DNA from 2 places in the Novosphingobium olei genome. Region 2 is predicted to be linked to the other one. Evidence: predicted binding sites of a transcription regulator. Region 2 holds the regulator's gene; the other holds the start of a gene.

Region 1 (5,557 bases), 800 kb from region 2:
GGTCCCTACCGCGCCGGGCTCAACCTCACGATCAAGGATCGCACTCGGGTCGTCGCCGCGCATTACTATTACGCCAGCATCGGCAAGGACATCCCGCTCAAGGTGGCGCAAGTGGGCGACAAGGCGCTGCTCGACGAGCCCGGTGGCGCGCGCATGGCGCTGGTGCTGACCAACGCCGATCCCAAGGAACCGCGCCCGCTCAACTTCGGCACATCGACCGGGCTTGCAGGAGACTGGACCAGCGGCGCCAAGGTCCTGCCCACGAAGTTCGGCTTCGGCATGGTGCTGCAGGGGCCATCGCCGGATCGCTGGTATGGCGACGTCACCACCGAAAGCGATGCCGCGTTCGAAGCGCGCGTGCGGCGTTTCCTCGCCGCCGTGGGCAGGGGCGATTGCAAGGGCGTGGCTTCGGCCGCGTCGTACCCGCTGACGCTCAATGGCAGCAAGCGCGTCACCGTGCGATCGGCGGCAGCGTTCGCGCCATACTGCAAGCAGGTGCTGGCGCCCCGCTACGTCGCCCTGCTGCGCGATGCGATCCCGCACGAGATGTTCGTGCGCAACGGGCAGGCGATGGTGGCCAACGGCGCGGCCTGGTTCGATGCGCGCGGGGCGGTGGCGCTCAACCTGCCTTGACCGCCGCGAAGGGATTCACGCCGGCTTGATGAAGCTGTCGATCACCCGCTTGCGTCCGGCCGTCTCGAAATCGATCTCCAGCTTGTTGCCTTCCTGCGCGGCGACGGTGCCGTATCCGAACTTGTCGTGGAACACGCGGGCGCCCAGCGCGATGTCGGCGCGCGGCTTCGAGGCGAAGCTTGCCGCGCTGCGCCCGGGTTCGGCGATGCGCTTCGGCGTGGGGTCATAGGTCTGAGCCGCAGCGCGCTGCCAGCCGGGCCCCCGCGTTACGATGCGCGACGGCTGGTTGCGCGCCACGTCGGCGAAGGGATCGGAATGTTCGGACCACTGTGCCCGCCACAGCGACGCGCCGCCCGACAGCGTGGTTTCCTCCTCGATATGGTCGCCAGGCAGTTCGCCGATGAAGCGGCTGGGGATCGAGCTGGTCCACTGGCCATAGATCCGCCGGTTGGCGGCGTGCAGGATGGTGCAGCGCTTCTTTGCCCGGGTGATCGCCACGTAGGCGAGGCGGCGTTCTTCCTCCAGGCTGGCGAGTCCGCCTTCGTCGAGCGCGCGCTGACTGGGGAACACGCCTTCCTCCCAGCCGGGCAGGAACACCTGGTCGAATTCCAGACCTTTGGCGGCGTGGATGGTCATCACGGTGACCTTCTCCTCGTCCTCGCTCCGGTCGTTGTCCATCACCAGGCTGACGTGTTCGAGAAAGTCGCCAAGCGTGTCGTACTCTTCCATCGCGCGGGCAAGTTCGGACAGGTTTTCGAGCCGACCATTCGCCTCGGCGCTCTTTTCGGCCTGAAGCGCGGCGGTGTAGCCGCTTTCATCCAGCATCGTGCGCGCAAGTTCCGCCGGCACCAGCGTGCCCGCCGCATCGCGCCAGCGGGCGAAGTCGCGCACCAGCGCCAGCAGCGTGTTGCGCGCCCGCGTCGGGAGTTCGTCGGTATCGCAGATCTCGAGCGCGGCGCGCAGCAACGGCATGCCCTGCGCGCGGGCAAAGCGGTGGATCTTCTCCAGCGTCTTGTCGCCAAGGCCACGCTTGGGGGTGTTGTAGATCCGTTCGAACGCGAGGTCGTCCGAAGGACTGGCGATCAGCCGCAGGTAGGCGAGCGCATCGCGGATTTCCGCACGTTCATAGAAGCGGAAGCCGCCGACGATGCGATAGGCCATGCCGATCTGGATGAAGCGATCCTCGATCTCGCGCGTCTGGAACTGTGCGCGCACGAGGATGGCCACGGCATCGAGGCTGCACCCCTCGCGTTCCAGCCGCTCGATCTCCTCGCCGATGCGGCGCGCTTCTTCCGGCCCGTCCCAGATGCCGATGACGCGAACCTTGTCGCCGCCATTGCGTTCGGTCCACAGTGTCTTGCCGAGCCGTTCGGCGTTTTCCGCGATCAGGCCCGACGCCGCGCCCAGGATGTGTGGGGTGGAGCGGTAGTTCTGTTCGAGCTTGATGACCTTGGCGCCAGGAAAGTCCTTTTCGAAGCGCAGGATGTTGGCGACTTCCGCGCCGCGCCAGGAATAGATCGATTGGTCGTCGTCCCCCACCACGCAGATGTTCTTGCGCGTCTGCGCCAGCAGCCGCAGCCACAGGTACTGGACCGCGTTGGTGTCCTGGTATTCGTCCACCATCACGTACTTGAAGCGCTGCTGGTACATCTCGAGGATGTCGCGCTCGCGCCGGAAGATGTTGAGCATGTGGAGCAGCAGATCGCCGAAATCGCAGGCGTTCAGATCCTTCAGCCGGTTCTGGTAGAGCGCATAGAAGCGCTGCCCCTTGCCATTGGCATAGGCTTCGTTTTCGCCCGCATCGAGGTCCGCCGGGTTAAGCCCGCGGTTCTTCCACTTGTCGATCAGCCCGGCGAGCTGGCGCGCGGGCCAGCGCTTTTCGTCCAGCCCCTCGGCCACGATCAGCTGCTTGAGCAGGCGGATCTGGTCGTCGGTGTCGATGATCGTGAAGTTCGATTGCAGCCCGACCAGTTCGGCATGGCGGCGCAGCATCTTGGCGGCGACCGAATGGAACGTGCCCAGCCACGGCATGCCTTCCACCGATGGTCCGATCAGCTGGCCCACTCGCTCGCGCATTTCCCGCGCGGCCTTGTTGGTGAAGGTGACGCACAGGATCTCGCTGGGCCAGGCCAGCCGCTGACGCAGCAGGTTGGCCAGCCGCGCGGTCAGCGCCGCAGTCTTGCCCGTGCCGGCACCCGCCAGCATCAGCACCGGCCCTTCGGTGGTGACCACCGCCTCGCGCTGCGGCGGGTTCAGGCCATCGAGCCATGCGGGCACGGCGATGTTCGGGGATGCGGGGGAATCGGGTCTGTTCACCCGGAACAAGTAGGGAACTGAAGGGGGCTGTGCAACCCGTCGCCTCCCTTTGCAACGCCTGCCGGGAACGGTCGCGTCGCTGCGTTGTTTCTCGAAAGCCGAGTCAAACCAAAGTAATGTCATTCATATGGCATTAATGTGGATGAACAGCGGTTCAGATTACTTATGATCTAATGTAAAATGTGGCGATCGGATGGTATTGATGTCCGCATAGGTCGCTTCGTCTTTTGGTTGTCTCGATTCAACGAACAACATGGAACGGCATCGTCTGTCTCGCGTAACTCGCCCCAAGCCTTCGGGTTACAAGATAACGAACAGGAGACTTTCGATGCGAAAGATGTTTCTTCTTGGCGCTGCGGCGCTTGCTATGACGGGCGTGCCTGCGGCGATCTATGCCCAGGCTCCGGCGGCGCCTGCTGCGACGACGGCTGCCCCGGCAACTGGCACCTTCTCGATGAGCGCCGACCAGAAGACGCAGTATGGCGCGTGGCCGGCCGATCAGCGCACCAAGTATGACGCCTGGCCCGCAACGTATCAGGAATACTACTGGAGCCTCGATGCCGATCAGCAGAAGGGCTGGTGGGCGCTGACCGACGAACAGCGCGGGCAGATCTATGCGATGACGCCCGAGCAGCGCACGCAGGTCTGGCCGACCATCACCGCCCAGCTGAAGGGCAGCGCGGCCCCTGCCACGCCGGCCCAGCCGGCCCCGGGTACCGGCACGCCGGCAACCCCGGCCGATCCGGCAACCCCGCCGAGCGGCGCGTCGACCGGCAAGCCGATGGCGGACGCTAGCATGGATGCCAACACGCCGGCGCCGACCGCACCGGGCGTGGTTGACGCCGGTACCGCGCCGGCCGGCCAGCAGTATGCTGCCACCACCACCAGCAATGCCGTGCCCCCGCCGCCGGCAGATACGATGAACAAGAAGTATCCGGTCTGCACCAAGAAGCTGCAGGACAACTGCCGCAACCGTGGCGGTGTGTGATCGGCCACGAAAGATCGGATGATCTGACCGCATAACAAGCCCGAGCCTCCCCTCTCGGGTCGCAAGCGGGAAGGGCGCCGGCGATGCCGGCGCCCTTTTCGTGTGTGCAAATGCCGCGCGCGCGCTATGCCGCGCCGATGAACCCGATCCGCCAGAACGCCCGCATCCTGACCGCCAGCCTCGTCGGCACGGCGGTGGAGTTCTATGATTTCTACATCTACGCGACTGCCGCCGCGCTGGTGATCGGGCCGCTGTTCTTCCCCGCAGAAAGCGAATCGGCGCAGACGCTGCTGGCGTTCATGACTTTCGGGCTCGCCTTCTTCGCACGGCCGGTGGGGGCCATTGCGTTCGGCCACTTCGGCGATCGCATCGGGCGCAAGTCCACGCTGGTCGCCTCGCTGATGCTGATGGGCGGGTCGACGCTGCTGATCGCGTTCCTGCCGACTTATGCCATGGCCGGGCCGATCGCCCCGGCGCTGCTGTGCCTGCTGCGCTTCGGGCAGGGCTTCGGCCTTGGCGGCGAATGGGGCGGCGCTTCGCTGCTGGCCGTGGAAAACGCGCCCAAGGGGTGGGAAGCGCGCTTCGGGTCGGCGCCGCAACTGGGCGCGCCGCTCGGCTTCCTGTTCGCCAACGGCCTGTTCCTGATCCTCAGCTACACCTTGTCCGAAGCCGACTTCACCGCTTGGGGCTGGCGTATTCCGTTCCTGGCGAGCGCGCTGCTCGTCGGGCTGGGGCTGTGGGTGCGGCTCAAGATCGGAGAGACGGCGGCGTTCAAGGAAGCGCTTGCCCACGAAGCGCCGCCCGCCGTGCCGATCGGCCGCCTGCTGCGCGAACATCCCGGCGCCGTCGTCGCCGGCATAGCCGGCGTCGTCGCCTGCTTTGCGATTTTCTACCTTGCCACCACCTTCGCGCTGTCTTTCGCGACGACCAAGCTGGGTTACGCCAAGCAGGAATTCCTCGAAGTCCAGCTCGCCGCCAACACCTTCCTCGCCGTGGGCATCGGCGTCGCTGGCTACTGGGCCGACAAGACCAGCGCTAAGAACGTGCTGGGCAAGGGCGCGCTGCTGACGGCGGCCGTCGGGCTGCTGTTCGGCTCGGGCCTCGGCTCAGGCTCGCTGCCGGTGGTCTTCGCCACGCTGGCGCTGTCGCTGCTGGTGATGGGGCTGGTCTACGGGCCGCTCGGCGGCTGGCTGCCAACGCTCTATGCCGTGCCGGTGCGCTACACCGGGATCAGCCTTGCCTTCAACATGGGCGGCATCATCGGCGGGGCGCTGGCACCGTTTGCCGCCGCCTTGCTCGCCGCGAAGGGCGGCACGCCTTACGTCGGGCTGTTCCTGACGCTGGCCGGTGCGCTGACGCTCGCGGGCGTGGTCTTCGCCCCGAAAATCAGAACCTGATGTTCAGGACTTGAGTCGCAGCAGCGTCAGCCGCGCCTTGCCGACGGTGCGCTCGCTTTCGATCTCGAGCGACTTGATCTGCGGCACTTCCTTGGCTTCGGTCTCAAGGCTCACCCAGGTGCCTTCGCCGATCCAGCCCAGTCGCACCAGCTTGTCGATCGCGACGGCGCCGGCGCCCGTCCGGTAGGGCGGGTCGAGCAGGATCACGTCGAGCGGCTCCTTG
Region 2 (5,557 bases):
GTCAACCCCCTCCTGCTGCGGAGCCCCGTCATGACCGGCCTCACCCATCTCGACCCCGACGGCAATGCCCGCATGGTGGACGTCGGCGGGAAGGCCGAGACCCGGCGCCTCGCCATCGCCGGTGGTCATATCCGCATGAGCCGGGAAGCGCTCGCCGCGATCCGTGACGGCGAAGTGCCGAAGGGCGATGTCCTCGCCGCCGCACGCATCGCCGGGATCATGGCCGCGAAGAAGACCGGCGAACTGATCCCCCTGTGCCACCCGCTCGCGCTCGATGCAGTCACGGTCGATTTCGTGCTGACCGAAACCGGCGTCTCGGTCACCGCCAGCGCCTCGCTCACCGCGCGCACGGGGGTGGAAATGGAAGCGCTCGTCGCTGCCTCGGTCGCGCTGCTGACGATCTACGACATGGCCAAGGCGCTCGACAAGGGCATGGTCGTCGAACAGGTCCGCCTGCTGGAAAAGCGCGGCGGCAAGTCTGGCGATTGGAAGGCGGCAGACGTGCCGGACCGCACCGCATGAACGCAGGCGCCGAACCGTCCGTCCGCACCCCGCCGCTGCCGCTGCGCACCGCGCAGGAACGGCTGGTATCGCTGGCACCCGATCTCGCCATCGAACATCGCGCCGTGGCCGATTGCACCGGCTTCTACCTCGCCCACCCGATCACGGCGCACCGCACCCAGCCCGATGCGCCGCTCTCGGCGATGGATGGATACGCCATGCGCGCCGCCGATCTGCCCGGTCCCTGGCGGGTCATCGGCGAAAGCGCGGCCGGCCATCCCTTTGGCGGCACCGTCGCCGCCGGGCAGGCCGTGCGGATCAGCACCGGCGCCGTCCTGCCCGATGGCGCGGACATGGTCCTGCTGCAGGAAGATGCGGCGCGCGCTGGCGATAGCGTCACGCTCATCGGCACGCCGCCTTCGCCCGCCGGGCGCCACATCCGCCCCGCCGGCATGGACTTCGTCGCCGATGCGCAGCTGCTCGCCCCCGGCACCCGCATTGGCCCTGCGCAGATCGCACTCGCCATGGCCGGCGGTCATCAGCACCTGCCCGTCCGCCGCCCGCTCCACCTCGCCATCATCGACAGCGGCGATGAACTTGTCGGTCCCGGCAAGCCGCTTGCGGCCCACCAGATCCCCGCCAGCAACGGCCCGATGCTCGCCGCCATGGCCGCCGGACTTCCGGTACAGGTCACGCGCATCGGCCCGGTGGCCGACCGGATCGACGATATCGTCGCGGCGCTCGAACAGGCCGGCGGGGCCGACATCATTGTCACCAGCGGCGGCGCCTCGGTCGGCGATCACGATCTCGTGCGCCCCGCGCTCGCCGCGGCGGGCGTCACGCTCGATTTCTGGCGGGTCGCGATCAAGCCCGGCAAGCCGCTGCTCGTCGGCCGGCGCGATCATGGCGCCGGTCCCGAATTCGCCAGTCCACAGATCGTGCTCGGCCTGCCGGGAAACCCGGCTTCGGCCTTCGTCACCGGCTTCCTGTTCATGCTGCCGCTGCTGCGCGCCGCGCTCGGCGCCGCAGAGGCGCTGCCGCGGACGATACCGGCGCGCCTTGCCGCCGATCTGCCCGCCGGGGGCAGCCGCACCGAATTCCTGCGCGCCCGCTTCGAAGGGGGCGCGGTCGCGTTCGATCCGCTGCAGGATTCGGGCGCGATCACCCCGCTTGCCCGCTCCAATGCCCTGGTCGTGCGCGAAGCGCGCGCGCCAGCGCTGCCTGCCGGAAGCGAAGTGCCGGTCTATCTGCTCGAAACTGGCGGAATTGCTTGACGGGTTTGGTGGAGTTGCTTATTCGTTCCGCATTCGTTCGCCAGTGATGAGAACAAGGGGCGAAGGAAACGGCAATAGGGAGCAAGCGTGATGTTGACGCGCAAGCAGCATGAGCTGCTGACCTTCATCCAGAACCGCCTCGAGGACTCCGGCATTTCTCCCTCTTTTGAAGAGATGAAGGAAGCGCTCGACCTCAAGTCCAAGTCCGGGGTCCACCGCCTGATCTCCGCGCTGGAAGAACGCGGCTTCATCCGTCGCCTGCCCAACCGCGCCCGCGCGCTCGAAGTGCTGCGCATGGCGGACGGCAATGCGGTGAAGGGCGCTGCCCCCGCTTCCCCAGCACCGCTCGCCGCCAACGCGAACACCGCCAATGCGAACACGGGGGTGCCGCCGCTGCGCGCTCCGGCCCGTGCGCCCGAACCCGCCAACGACGTGATCGAACTGCCGCTCCACGGCCGCATCGCCGCCGGCGCCCCGATAGAGGCGCTGGAAGGCACCTCGACGCTTCCCGTCCCTGCCGCGCTGCTCGGCGCAGGGGAACATTACGCGCTCGAGGTGTCCGGGGATTCGATGGTCGAGGCCGGCATTCTCGATGGCGATTACGCCCTCGTGCGCCGCACCGAAGTCGCCCGCGACGGGGAAATCGTCGTCGCGCTCATCCGGGGCGAGGAAGCCACGCTCAAGACGCTGCGCCACGAAAAGGGCATGGTGCGCCTCGATCCGGCCAACGCCGCCTACGATCCGCAGTATTACGCTCCCCACGAAGTGCAGATCCAGGGCAAGCTCGCCGGCCTTCTGCGCCGCTATCACTGAGGCGGCGACGGCGGACGGGGCCGTGATGCCAAGGCGCCGGGGGCAGGCCAGCGGTACCAGCCGTGATGCCCCTGCGTTTCGGCCACGGTGCGCACCCGGCCGCTGCCAAGCTCGATGGCAAGACCGCCCGTCTGGCGCAGCAGTCCCCGGTCGGCTTTCAGCAGGCGGGGCTTGCAGGCGTCGGGCAGGCGGCGATCGGCGATCACGATATCCGCCGCCGCGCAAGCCTCGACCAGCGGCGCCCACGGCGTCAGGTCCCTTCCCCGGCTCATCAGCAGCACGAAGCGGCGGGGCCGGCCCGACACCTGACGAACGGTCGCCAGACGGCAGAAATCGGCGTTGCATTCCGCCCCCGGCGCCTCCTCGATGGAGGCCGAAAGGTCCTTGATTCCGGCAGCTTCCATCAGCGTGTCACGGGCAAAGTCGCTCCGCCCTTCGCGCAGCAGCAGCAGCCCGCCGCCCGGATCCGCAGCCGTGATGCCGACCTGCCGCCCATCGCCCGAAACCAGCACGTCGGGCGTCGGCGCGGTCAGCACCAGCACGGTGGCCAGCGCGATGGGCGCGAAGCCCCACAGCCGCACCCGCCCGCTCCACAGCGCCAGCCACAGCAGGCCGGCGATGAACAGGCCGAACGTGATGCGGTCCATCCCCGGCAGCATCGTCACCGCGCCCGGCTGCGCGGCGGTTTCGTGGGCCATCCACAGCAGCAGGTCGAGCGACTTGCCGACGAGATACCATACCGGCGCGCCCCACCCCGCCAGATCGAGCAGCAGCGCCAGCGCCAGCAGCGGCATCGTGGCAAAGGTGGTCAGCGGGATCGCCACGACATTGACCAGCGCGCCGTAGAGCCCGGCGCGGTGGAAGTGGAACACCGCGATCGGCATCAGCGCCAGTTCGATCACCACGCCGGTGACGAGCAGCATGGCAAGGTGGCGGCCCGTCCGCACGAACCAGCCCTCGTCGCGAGGGGACAGGAAGCGGCGCGCAGGGGCGGAATTGTGGAACGCGATGATGGCGATGACCGAGGCGAAGCTCATCTGGAAGCTGGGACCCCATACCGCTTCGGGCCAGAACAGCAGGACGGCGAAGGCCGCGACGGCAACCATCCGCAGCGACAGCGGATCGCGGCCCAGCGCCATGGCGACAAGCACCAGCAGCGCACCGACGCAGCTGCGCACCGTCGGCACTTCCGCACCGGTCAGCAGGGTGTATCCGATCCCCGCGAGCGCCCCCGCAGCCGCCGCCACGAGCGGCAGCCGGACGCGCAGCGCGATGGCGGGAATGAGCGCCAGCAGCGCCATGACAAGGGCATAGACCCCCGCGATCACCGCGCTGACATGCAGGCCGCTGATCGACAGGAGGTGGGTGAGCCCGGCATCGCGCATCGCGTCTTCGTCGTCTTGCGCGATCGCACCCCGATCACCGCTGGCGAAGGCGGCGGCGATAGTGCCGGGCGAACCGCCGAGCTGGCTGCGCACATGGCGCGACAGGGCCCTGCGCACTTCGCCGAGCGAGCCATCGCCGTGGCCGGGATCCAGCACCTCGACCGGGCCCAGCGCGCGGCCGGTGGCGGCAAGGCCCTGGAACCAGGCGGCGCGGGCGAAGTCGTAGCTGCCGGGCAGCATTGGCGGTGCAGGCGGCATGAGCCGGGCGTCGAGCCGCACGGTGGCGCCTTCGGCCATGCCCGGCCGGTCCTGCTCCACCGGTACGTTCACGCGCACCCGCTGCGGCGCCGGGGGCATATCCTGCGCATCGCGGCCGCCCGGCGAACGCGGCAGCAGGCGGGCGGCGAGGACGAGCCGGATCGCATCCTTGGCCCCCTGATCCTCACGCGAAAGCACGCGCCCTTCGATCGTCACCACCATCGGCCGGGCGATGGGCGGCGCGCCGACGAAGGTCGACTTGGCCCATACCAGCCCCAGACCGCCGACGAGCATCACCAGCAGGCCGACAATTGCTGCCCGCAAGTGCGAAAGATCGCCCTGCGCATCGAGCAGCGACGCGCCCGCCCCCGCCGCAGCGCACAGGGCCAGAAACGCCAGCCACTGCTGCGGACCCGGCAGGACAAGCCATGTAGCGATTCCAACGCCAAAGCCCACGACCAGCCACGATCCGCGTTCGAGCGGACGGCTGGCGAGGAATTCGTCCATGGTGCGCTGCACACTGGACAAGCGGCGCAGATTGCCCCAAGGCCGCGGCGAAGATGTCGCGAGCCAGTCTTGCGGATCTGCCGCGGACGAGTCTTCGGCTCGCGTCGCCATGTTGACACTGGAAGGATCGCGTTCCGCAAATGGCAAGCGCCACTGATACCGTTTCTGCAGGATCGGCTCTTGCCGGCGGTGGTGACCGCACCGGCGTCGTTACCCGTTTCGCCCCTTCCCCGACCGGCTACCTCCATATCGGCGGGGCGCGCACCGCGCTGTTCAACTGGCTGTTCGCGCGCCACCACGGCGGCAAGTACCTGCTGCGGATCGAGGATACCGACCGCGCCCGTTCCACCGATGCGGCGATCGAGGCGATCTTCGACGGGCTGGAATGGCTGGGCCTTGGCGGCGACGAGCCGGCGGTGTTCCAGTTCGCCCGGTCGGAGCGTCACGCGGAAGTGGCCCACAAGCTCCTGGAAGCGGGCCACGCCTATCGCTGCTACCTGACGCAGGAAGAACTGGCCGCCATGCGCGAGAAGGCGCAGGCCGAAAAGCGCCCGTTCCGCATCGCCAGCCCGTGGCGCGACGCCGAACCGGCGAGCTGGCCGGCGGACAAGCCCTATGTCGTGCGCATCAAGGCGCCGCGCGAGGGCGAGACGGTGATCGAGGATCTGGTCCAGGGCACGATCACGGTCCAGAACGTCGAGATCGACGACTACGTGATCCTGCGCAGCGATGGCACACCGACTTACATGCTGGCGGTGGTAGTCGACGATCACGACATGGGGGTGACCCACGTGATCCGCGGCGACGACCACATCAACA

Evidence for each region. Region 2 encodes LexA, which represses DNA repair genes until DNA is damaged. Its sites were predicted from a motif close to GTTCCNCNCTTGTTCT; they were not measured.
Region 1: a site for LexA is predicted at 2,952-2,967, ahead of AACH40_RS05285 (ATP-dependent helicase). Genes of this name have one in related genera too.

The regions. Positions count from the first base shown of each region.
Region 1 covers NZ_AP029021.1:1,110,973-1,116,529, forward strand. The annotation lists gene AACH40_RS05280 (hypothetical protein) at 1-633, shown strand, start outside; gene AACH40_RS05285 (ATP-dependent helicase) at 649-2,916, opposite strand; gene AACH40_RS05290 (hypothetical protein) at 3,278-3,937, shown strand; gene AACH40_RS05295 (MFS transporter) at 4,075-5,334, shown strand; gene rsmD (16S rRNA (guanine(966)-N(2))-methyltransferase RsmD) at 5,338-5,557, opposite strand, start outside.
Region 2 covers NZ_AP029021.1:1,915,671-1,921,227, forward strand. The annotation lists gene moaC (cyclic pyranopterin monophosphate synthase MoaC) at 31-522, shown strand; gene AACH40_RS09050 (molybdopterin molybdotransferase MoeA) at 519-1,775, shown strand; gene lexA (transcriptional repressor LexA) at 1,866-2,588, shown strand; gene AACH40_RS09060 (ComEC/Rec2 family competence protein) at 2,582-4,750, opposite strand; gene gltX (glutamate--tRNA ligase) at 4,879-5,557, shown strand, end outside.